Chroococcidiopsis sp. TS-821: one gene and its partner. The protein of the gene in region 2 binds, or shares a complex with, the protein of the main gene of each other region. Links are inferred from orthologs where the notes say so. Each region holds a gene or a part of one and is shown on either strand. Other genes may lie near its edges.

Region 1 (5,503 bases), on a different replicon or contig from region 2:
TAGAATTTAGTCCCGATCCTCAAGAGGAACCATGTTGGGAAGTGATTAACTTTGACTTGGAAAAAGAGCCTGGTGTCCCTGTACGCTACCCTTATTTCCGATTGTTTGAATAGCACGTAGGTATTTTACCTGCGCTACTTCCATGCATCACGCTTCGATTCGCACTGCTGATATTCATCGCGCGATCGCCTTTTACGAACTTCTGGGGTTTACCGTGTGCGAGCGCTTTACTACAGGCTACACCTTGGCTTGCTGGATGGAAGGACTCAATGGCAGAATTGAACTCATTCAAATTCCTCAACCCCGCCCCGCACCAGACGCTTTCAACGACGAACATTATGTCGGATACTACCACTTATCGTTTGACCTGAGTCATGTCACTAGCGATCTTCCTAGTTGGTTAACGGCATTACAACAACGCTTTATCCAAGCCCAGCAGTCGCAACCCGAACGATATCAGGCTTTAAAAGTTCTTCTCGAACCGACTCAACAACAAATTGGCGATCGCTGTTATGAAGTCGCCTTTATTGCCGATCCGGATGGATTACCCTTAGAATTCATTCGCGTTCTGGGCTAGGCTTACTGACGTTCAGCACTATAAGTGTAAAAATTATTAAAAACTCCTAAAGTTTCAAATTGATAAGATGGCAGTAAAGGATTCACCGATAGATTCGTTCGATAAATACTAAATAGAATAAAATTTTGCTGCTGTGTTGCTTGAGTAACGATCAATCGCATTTGCTCTTGGCTCGAATCCACAATCTTAGCGCAATTACGCTGCAAGAAATCGCCAAAAGCCTCTGGAACTTGCGAACAAACGTCGCTTTTTAAGTATTCTGTCAACCGTTGTACCGCATAGGCTTCGTAGGCTGACAAGCTTGGGTTAGTCGCAGCCATTGTGATTCCTATTCCTGCTAAGGCTGCAACTCCAAGGTAGGTAATAATATGAGGATTTTTCATATTTTGTGTTAAAGCAATCAAGCTGCGAATAAAAGTGGTATACTGAGTAATGCAACGGCGAGCGTAGCCAAGTGGTTAAGGCAGAGGATTGTGGTTCCTCCATTCGTGGGTTCGAATCCCATCGTTCGCCCTATTGATGTTTTTCAGGATATAGTAATCTTCCTGAAAATTCCGGAATGCAGTTAGACTTGATAAAAATGGTAATTAGTAACACAAGCTTGTAGAAGTCTTGTATTTGCGAGTTAGAGGAATTGGCAAGAGGTCCGATCGCCGTGCTAAGTCCTGAGATCAATCTAACAGCGAACAGTAAAAGTTTGTTTAAATCTATGCTTGATTCATCACCTGCAAAATAGTTGGTAGCTGGACAAGGCAAATGAATCACCGATGACCAATTACCTACTAACTTACGAATAATTTTTTTTGACGACGGCAAATATCCTATCTGCCCATATTTCGCTTTAACTGTTCTAATTCCTCTTGAGTTTCCCAGCGCTGAAAAGTTGCTTCGAGGTCATCTGCTTCTTGCGATCGCTCGCGACGATTCCAACCCTCTGTTTCCCAGAGTTGTTGCGTTTGGTAATTGGCGCGATTTACTTGTGCTTCTGTCGCTTTTCTTTGAACTTCTTGGCGTCGTTGTTGAATTTGGTGTAGTAGTTCTTTTGCTTGGCTAATACGTTCTTTTAAACCCTGCATGTGACCCCAACGCTGATTACCTTCCCGCAACAATGCGGCTTCGCGTTCTTGTGCTGGTTGTGCGAGGTCGAGTCGATTTGCTGCTTTTGCTTTTTCTACACGAACGTGCCAACGCTGGATTTCTTGCGCAGTCGCTAAAATTTCATCTTGCGCGCGCTTCTCTTGTAGTTGCAAATCCGCAATCAATTTTAAAGTATCTTCTTCTTGCTCGCGGAGTTGTTCTAAAAGCGCTTCAAACTCCAAATGCGGGTTGTTGCGCAAAAATTCTTCTAAGCGGTTTTCTAAAAAGCGGTTGAAATCGTCGAATAAGCCCACTATGAGAACTCCATTGATGAGGGATCGGGGTTTTTTAGAGCAGGAAAGCAGAGGGAGTAGAGGTACAGAGGAGATCTGAGGAGAATTTTTTCGATTCAAAATTGATTGCTAGTCAATAGCCACTCAACACTCATAACTCATCGCTCAAAACTTCTCAATTGCCCTTCTTTCCTACGATACTAAAACGGAAGGTTGTGCGATCGCGCCGCCACGAGAACGTACTTCCAGATAGACGAGCAACGCATTGACATCCGCAGGGTTGACGCCACCAATTCGCGCGGCTTGACCGATTGTCAGCGGTTTGACTTTGGCAAGTTTCTCGCGGGCTTCTTTCGATAGCGTTTCGATCGCTGCATAATCTAGATCTGGCGGTAATGGGCGGTGTGCTTGTCGCGAGATTTGGTCAATCTGGTTTTGCTGGCGTTGCAGATAGCCTGAGTATTTAATTTCAATTTCAGCACCTTCTTTTTCCACAACATCAAGAGCCGAGTTACCCAAACCATGATGTTCTAGATCTTTGTAATGAAAGCCAGGACGCCGCAGTAAATCAGCAAGCGTGATCGAGCCTTTAATGGCTTGCTGCGTAGAGGCTGCGATTGCTTGTCCTACTGGTTCGTGTTCTTTCACGCGTGTGGTATGAAGTCGTTCTTTTTCCGCTGCAATGTTTGCTTGTTTGCGGGTAAACAGCTCCCACCTGCGGTCATCAATTAACCCAATCTCGCGTCCTAGTGGTGTTAATCGCTGATCGGCATTATCGGAGCGCAGTAACAACCGATACTCAGAACGGCTAGTTAGCATTCGATAAGGTTCGCGCAAGTCTTTCGTACACAAATCGTCTATCAGCGTCCCGATATAACTTTGTTCGCGAGGAAAGACAATCATTTCTTGATGCCGTACATAACGCGCCGCGTTAATACCAGCAACAATTCCCTGCGCTGCGGCTTCTTCATACCCTGTTGTTCCGTTAATTTGTCCAGCACAGAATAAACCCGCAACTTTCTTGGTCATCAACGTTGGGTAACATTGCGTTGCAGGTAGATAGTCGTATTCCACCGCATACGCTGGACGCAGCATCACGCAGTTTTCTAGCCCTGGAAGCGTACGGAGCATTTGCAGTTGCAGCGCTTCGGGTAAACCGGTAGAAAATCCTTGGATGTAGAGTTCAGGAATATCGCGTCCTTCTGGTTCAATAAAGATTTGATGGCTTTCTTTATCGGCAAAGCGGACAATTTTATCTTCAATACTGGGACAGTAGCGCGGTCCTTTAGCATCTACCCAGCCGCCATAAACTGGAGATAAATGAAGATTATCGCGAATTAGCTGATGTGTTTGGGCGGTGGTGCGCGTCAGGTAACAAGGCATTTGCTCGCGTTCTACCCATACCTGCGGGTCAAAGCTGAACCAACGTACTTCCGAGTCGCCTGGTTGCGGCTCTAACTGACTGTAATCGAGCGATCGCTTATCGACTCGTGCTGGCGTTCCTGTTTTCAATCGTCCAGTTTCAAATCCCAGCTGATTGAGTGTTTCTGTAAGTCCTTCGGCGGCAAATTCTCCGGCGCGTCCTGCGGGCATTGATTTATTGCCAACCCAAATGCGACCACCGAGAAATGTGCCCGTCGTTAAAATCACCGTGGGAGATTGGAAGCCGACCCCAAAGTAAGTTTCGACTCCAATGACTTCATCGTTGGCGCCCAACACCAAATCTGTCACCATCGCTTCGCGAATTGTCAAATTTTCTTGGTTCTCGACAATTCCTTTCATGACGGCTGCGTATTCGCGTTTATCTGTTTGCGCGCGTAATGCCCACACTGCAGGTCCTCTTGATGAGTTGAGTATCCGTTTTTGCAGGTAGGTACGGTCTGCCATCTTGCCGATTTCCCCACCTAAGGCATCAACTTCGTGCGTCAACTGCGATTTAGCTGGACCTCCGACCGCCGGGTTACACGGTTGCCAAGCAATTTTATCCAAGTTCAGTGTCAGCAGCAGCGTCCGACAGCCCAAGCGTGCGGTAGCAAGAGCAGCTTCACAACCAGCATGACCTGCTCCGACAACGATGACATCAAACGCGTCGATAAATTCTACAGTGGTGGGCGATCGCATAAGCTATAGCTTCAAGCAGCAGCAATGACTCAGTACTGTAATAATTCTAATTGTTATACGGCATAAGAGGTTACAAGCTGATTGCCAAGGCGAATGATTCTCATTTTGCAACAATTACAGATTACAGAAGCTCGTGATACTATTTCACAAAAAGCGCGATCGACAGGACGGCTCTCTTTATTCTTTATTCTTTTTGTTGCCCGTACTCCCTAATTCGGAGCAGCCTTACGGTAAAACGGTATGAAATACTTCTTTCTCACTGATGGCTGGACAGTCTGCCGAGTCTGGGCATCGGATGGATTGTGGAACGAAACTGCGTGGCGACGTCAACCAGATATTAACCGCTTAAATATTTGCCTTGTAGAAGCTAACGAAAAGTTGTGGTTGTATGCTGTAGAAGACATTGTATTAACTGTAGAGGTCAAACCCATCGCAAGTCTTCAAAACAACTCCGCAGCCAAAGGAATTGGTCAAGTCGTTCTCAAACGCTTAATTAGTGCTGAACAAGTCATTGAGCGCTTAGGTGCAGCCGAAGCGATGTGTCAGTTGAAAAATATTCAATCAGTTGTGCAATAACCCAACGGGATCGCTCTTGCAATCGGCACAGGACATAGTTACACTTTTTTAATAATTCTCATTTTTGTTTGTCCTTCCATTGCTTAGCTGTGAAGACAATTTGTTACTTCAACACAGTTGTGTTTCTCGGCAAGCACCTGGTAATAACAAAAAGTTGAAAAATTGCGTTGTAGACATAATTCACCCTTGGAGGATCGTAGTCGATGGGACTACCCTGGTACCGAGTACATACAGTCGTCTTGAATGATCCAGGGCGACTGATTTCTGTACACCTAATGCATACTGCGCTTGTCGCAGGTTGGGCTGGTTCTATGGCCCTGTATGAATTAGCAATTTTTGACTCCAGCGATCCGGTTCTCAACCCCATGTGGCGGCAAGGAATGTACGTACTGCCCTTCATGGCACGCTTAGGCGTTACTGGTTCCTGGGGGGGCTGGAACATCACAGGAAGTGCTGTCACTGACCCTGGTATTTGGTCGTTTGAAGGCGTCGCTGCTGCCCATATTATTCTTTCTGGGCTACTATTCTTAGCGGCTGTTTGGCACTGGGTTTATTGGGATTTAGAACTTTTCAGAGACCCCCGTACTGGCGAACCCGCGCTTGACTTGCCAAAAATGTTTGGCATCCACTTATTTTTATCTGGTCTGTTGTGCTTTGGTTTTGGTGCGTTCCACCTTACCGGACTATTTGGTCCAGGAATGTGGGTGTCCGATCCTTATGGTTTAACAGGTAGCGTTCAACCTGTCGCACCTGAGTGGGGACCTGCTGGGTTTAACCCCTTCAATCCTGGAGGCGTTGTTGCCCACCATATCGCGGCTGGTATTGTTGGTATTATTGCTGGTTTATTCCACCTGTCAGT
Region 2 (4,166 bases):
TACCAGTTATGACTTAAAACCTTACATCCAAGAAGAAAATCTTGCCTTTTCTGATGAACCTGTCGCCTTATGGTGGCGACGGTTATCGCGACTCTTATTTTGCAGCTATGGGCTAACGGCAAAATTGCCTAGTATGATGAACCCAATTTATCTACGGGCTGCACCTTCTGCGGGTGGTTTGTATCCGGCTGAAGTTTATCTAATTTCGCGCGGAACACCGCTACTTCCTGCAGGATTGTATAACTACCAACCACAAACACATTCATTGGTTCATTTCTGGGAAAATGATGTCTGGCAATCTTTGCAAACGGCTTGTTTTGGACACTCCGCATTAGAGAAAACCGATTTAGCGATCGTCACCACAGCCGTTTTTTATCGTTCAGCATGGCGCTATCAAGACCGCGCGTATCGCCGTATATTTCTCGATACAGGTCACTTATTGGGAAATATTGAGTTAGCCTGTGCGTTGAATGACTATCGAGCGCATTTGATCGGCGGTTTTGCTGACGAAACGCTCAATCAATTACTCTACCTCGATGCTAAACAAGAAGGCGCGATCGCCGTTGTCGCCTTAGCCGACTTACTTGACGTCCAACAAAATTTTCCTGTAGGAATCACAGCTTTACCTTCTGCTAAGCAGACAAACTACCCCCATATCCCTGATGGCGAACTTTTAGGTTTCTGTCACCGCGCGACGCAAATTGAACCTGATGCAGAGGCGGATAAGTTTCCAGCAGTGACGCCTACTACCTCGTTAGAAGACAAGTACAACTTTCCTTTTTGTCTCAAAGTTTCTACTGCAACGGCGCCCATCGACTGGGGCTTAAATCTCGAAGGATTAGAACGCACGATTCTCCGGCGACGTTCGACTCGCGCTTACAGCGGTGCGGAGTTAACTTTAGATGAACTCAAAGCGTTACTTGATTTTACGTATCAACCGCAAAATTACGTCGAACAAGGTTTAGATGAGTCTCCCGATTACTTCGACTTGAATTTAATCGAAACTTTTATTGCTGTATCAGGAGTAAGGGGGTTAGAAGAAGGCTGCTATTACTACGCACCCAAAGCACAAGAATTGCGACAAATTCGCTTTAAGAACTTCCGCCGCGAGTTGCATTACCTCTGTTTAGGGCAAGAACTCGGTCGCGATGCTGCTGCTGTCTTATTTCACACCGCTGATTTGAAAACAGCAGTTACGCAGTACGGCGATCGCGTTTATCGCTATCTACATATGGATGCTGGACATCTAGGACAAAGGTTAAATTTAGCAGCAATTTACCTCAATTTGGGTGTAAGTGGAATCGGTGGCTTTTTTGACGATCTCGTTAATGAAGTATTAGGAATTCCCGCAGAAGAAGCCGTCGTTTATATTACGACAATTGGACGGCAACGATAACGAATTAGCTTATATATTTGGAACTTTTATGATATTAAATAAATTAAGTTGGGTATCTTAACTATAGCGGCTAGGGCGATCTAATACATAAACTTATAAAAATTATTCTTTCTTGAGCTTTTCTATAGTGAGTAGGTATTTCCAATTGATCTGGATCTTCAGTCATTCCTCTTGTCGATTGGTGGTAACGCTTATCTTGTAGCTGGAGATGGTAATTATTTAGGGTTAGTTTCTAGCGATTAGTATCATCGCGACTCTATTTGCAACTCGTATAGTCAGTATGGCGGTGATAACAGTAGATTCAGTCTACGAAATGAGTTCGGGAAGTAGGGAGGACAATTTGGAAGCTATAGCCCCTTACAATCCTTTTTGCACTAACCCACCTAAAATTGTTTATGAAGATAGAGTAGTTTTGCAAGTAACTAAAAATGAATTCTATAGCTCTCCTGATAGAGTACCAAGTATAGCTCCTGATTTTCTATTTGACATTTTGCTGTTTAAAAGAATCAGAATACGAAAATTCCAAAGTAACGCTATCTTTTAATGCTTTTGACTTTCAAATTCAGATTGCTGAACTTTATGAAGGTATCGATCTTAATGCTTGAGATAAAATGCGAGCAAGTTTAATGACTTATTAGAACTTCCTATTACCAATTATCCATTACCAACCTACACAAGCAATCCAAATATTTAGACAAATTAAATAAATTACTTTCCAATACAAAACCGACTAAAAATCCGATCGAGAACTGACTCGGTAACTTCTTCTCCGGTGATTTCTCCTAAAGCTTGAATAGCCCCTCGCAAATCAATCGTCCAAAAATCTAGAGGTAATTGCTGTTTGATTGTGAGTTGTACTTGCTCTAAAGAAGCTTTAGCACGAGTCAGCGCAGCGGCTTGACGCTGATTAATTGCTAAGTCGGTATCGGCTGAGTAAACTTTTCCGGTGTGGACTGCCGTTAAAATAACTTGTTCCAAATCTTCAATACCTTGATTTTTAGCCGCCGCAGTTGTCACAACGTAACTTATGCTATTTGGATATTTCACGGCTTCTGCTGAAGCTAAGTCAGTTTTATTAATAACTAATATCAACGGACGATGTTGTACTTTTTGATAAATTTCTGCATCCGCCGTCGTCCAACCCGCAGTTGCATCGATAGTCAGCAATACTAAATCCGCCACCGCAGCGCTAGCAAGCGATCGCTCAACACCAATTTTCTCTACTTGGTCTTCAGTCGCTCGAATGCCAGCAGTATCTAATACTTGTATTGGAATACCACCCACGACTAACTGCGACTCAACAACATCGCGCGTTGTCCCTGGTAAATCGGTCACGATCGCGCGATCGCTGCGACTCCACGCATTGAGTAAACTTGATTTTCCTACATTCGGACGCCCGACAATCGCGACTTTTAAACCGCTCCGCAACAGTTCACCGCGATCTGCTGTTGCTAATATTTGCGTGACTCGTGCTAAAACTTCTGCAAGTTGCGATACTATTTCAGTATAATCCAGCGGCGGCAAATCTTCCTCAAAATCGATACGCGCTTCAATTTCCGCAAGAAGGTCTAAGCATTTAGCGCGCAATTGACGAATCGGATGCGCTAATTTACCTTGTAATCCAGCCAATGCAGATTGAGCTGCTTGCGGCGATCGCGCTCCTACTAAATCAGCAATGCTTTCGGCTTGAGTCAGGTCGAGTCTACCATTCAAAAAGGCACGTAAGGTAAATTCTCCAGGCTGTGCGAGTCTTGCGCCTTGTGCTAAACACAACTGTAATACCTGCTGCACTGCCATAATGCCACCATGACAATGAAACTCCACAACATCTTCGCGTGTATAAGAACGCGGTGCTTGCATAATCAGTAGAAGTGCTTCATCGACAACTTGTTTGGTTTGGGGATCGCGAATATAACCATAGAGAATGCGGTGTGATTCCCAAATTTGTCGCCCAGGGGCGTGAAATAACGCTTGCGCAATCGCTAAACTTTCCGTACCAGATACCCGCACAATACCCACACTGCCTTGTTGTGGCACAATAGCAGTTGCGATCGCCGCGATCGTTGTTCCTAGTCCCTCGTATGTCACGCTTTCGTTGAACTGAAGTTCTTTGCACTATGCTAAACATTTTAAGAGAGGTCGGAGGTTAGAGGTTGGAGGTCAGAAAATTTATCTTGATAGTTTGTTATTTGCTATTAAAATTACACGCCTGATGTTGAATATTTCGCAAGTTTTAGCACAAGAATTATCACTTAAACCTTTCCAAGTTGAAAACGCACTTGAATTATTTGCCGAAGGTGCGACGATTCCTTTTATTGCGCGTTACCGCAAAGAACGCACTGGGGAGATGAATGAAGTACAACTGCGCGAATTAGCAGAAAGGTACGCATATTTAACAGAATTAGAAGCAAGAAAGACAACAATCTTAGATGCGATCGCTTCCGCTGGTAAACTCACCGATGAACTGAAACACAAAATAGAAACGTGTTTGCAAAAGACTGAATTAGAAGATCTCTATCTTCCGTATCGACCAAAACGAAGGACAAAAGCAACGATCGCGAGAGAAAAGGGATTAGAACCACTAGCAGCATATATTAAATCTTTAAATTCAAGAACTGCTACGGTCGCCTCATTAGAAAAAGTTGCCGTAGATTATATTTCCGAAGAAAAAGACGTTAAAACAGCCGCAGACGCACTCAATGGTGCTGCTGATATTCTAGCCGAAGAAGTTTCGGAAAAAGCTGATTTACGCGCCTATATTCGAGATTAT

Evidence for each region. Proteins that work in one complex are often made in the same cells at the same time.
Region 1: the proteins of mnmE (region 2) and mnmG are in contact, whole or in part, in a solved structure (PDB 9HIP), measured with the Escherichia coli proteins. The link is inferred for Chroococcidiopsis sp. TS-821 from one-to-one orthologs.

What each region holds. Positions count from the first base shown.
Region 1 is NZ_MVDI01000002.1:37,714-43,216, reverse strand. What follows is about bases 1,605-4,519. They hold mnmG (tRNA uridine-5-carboxymethylaminomethyl(34) synthesis enzyme MnmG), read right to left. Parts: upstream 4,069-4,519; coding sequence 2,140-4,068; downstream 1,605-2,139. Other genes in these bases: B1A85_RS07840 (hypothetical protein), read left to right, coding at 4,309-4,519; B1A85_RS07850 (TIGR04376 family protein), read right to left, coding at 1,605-1,968. In the rest of the region: B1A85_RS07870 (TIGR02652 family protein), read left to right, coding at 1-113; B1A85_RS07865 (VOC family protein), read left to right, coding at 143-577; B1A85_RS07860 (DUF4359 domain-containing protein), read right to left, coding at 580-960; more of B1A85_RS07850, read right to left, coding at 1,399-1,604; more of B1A85_RS07840, read left to right, coding at 4,520-4,644; psbB (photosystem II chlorophyll-binding protein CP47), read left to right, coding at 4,848-5,503. UniProt on the Escherichia coli protein: NAD-binding protein involved in the addition of a carboxymethylaminomethyl (cmnm) group at the wobble position (U34) of certain tRNAs, forming tRNA-cmnm(5)s(2)U34.
Region 2 is NZ_MVDI01000001.1:1,441,174-1,445,339, reverse strand. Bases 1,295-4,166 are described here. They hold mnmE (tRNA uridine-5-carboxymethylaminomethyl(34) synthesis GTPase MnmE), read right to left. Parts: upstream 3,485-4,166; coding sequence 2,105-3,484; downstream 1,295-2,104. Other genes in these bases: B1A85_RS06505 (Tex family protein), read left to right, coding at 3,609-4,166; B1A85_RS06515 (SagB/ThcOx family dehydrogenase), read left to right, coding at 1,295-1,396. Outside these bases: more of B1A85_RS06515, read left to right, coding at 1-1,294. UniProt on the Escherichia coli protein: Exhibits a very high intrinsic GTPase hydrolysis rate. Involved in the addition of a carboxymethylaminomethyl (cmnm) group at the wobble position (U34) of certain tRNAs, forming tRNA-cmnm(5)s(2)U34.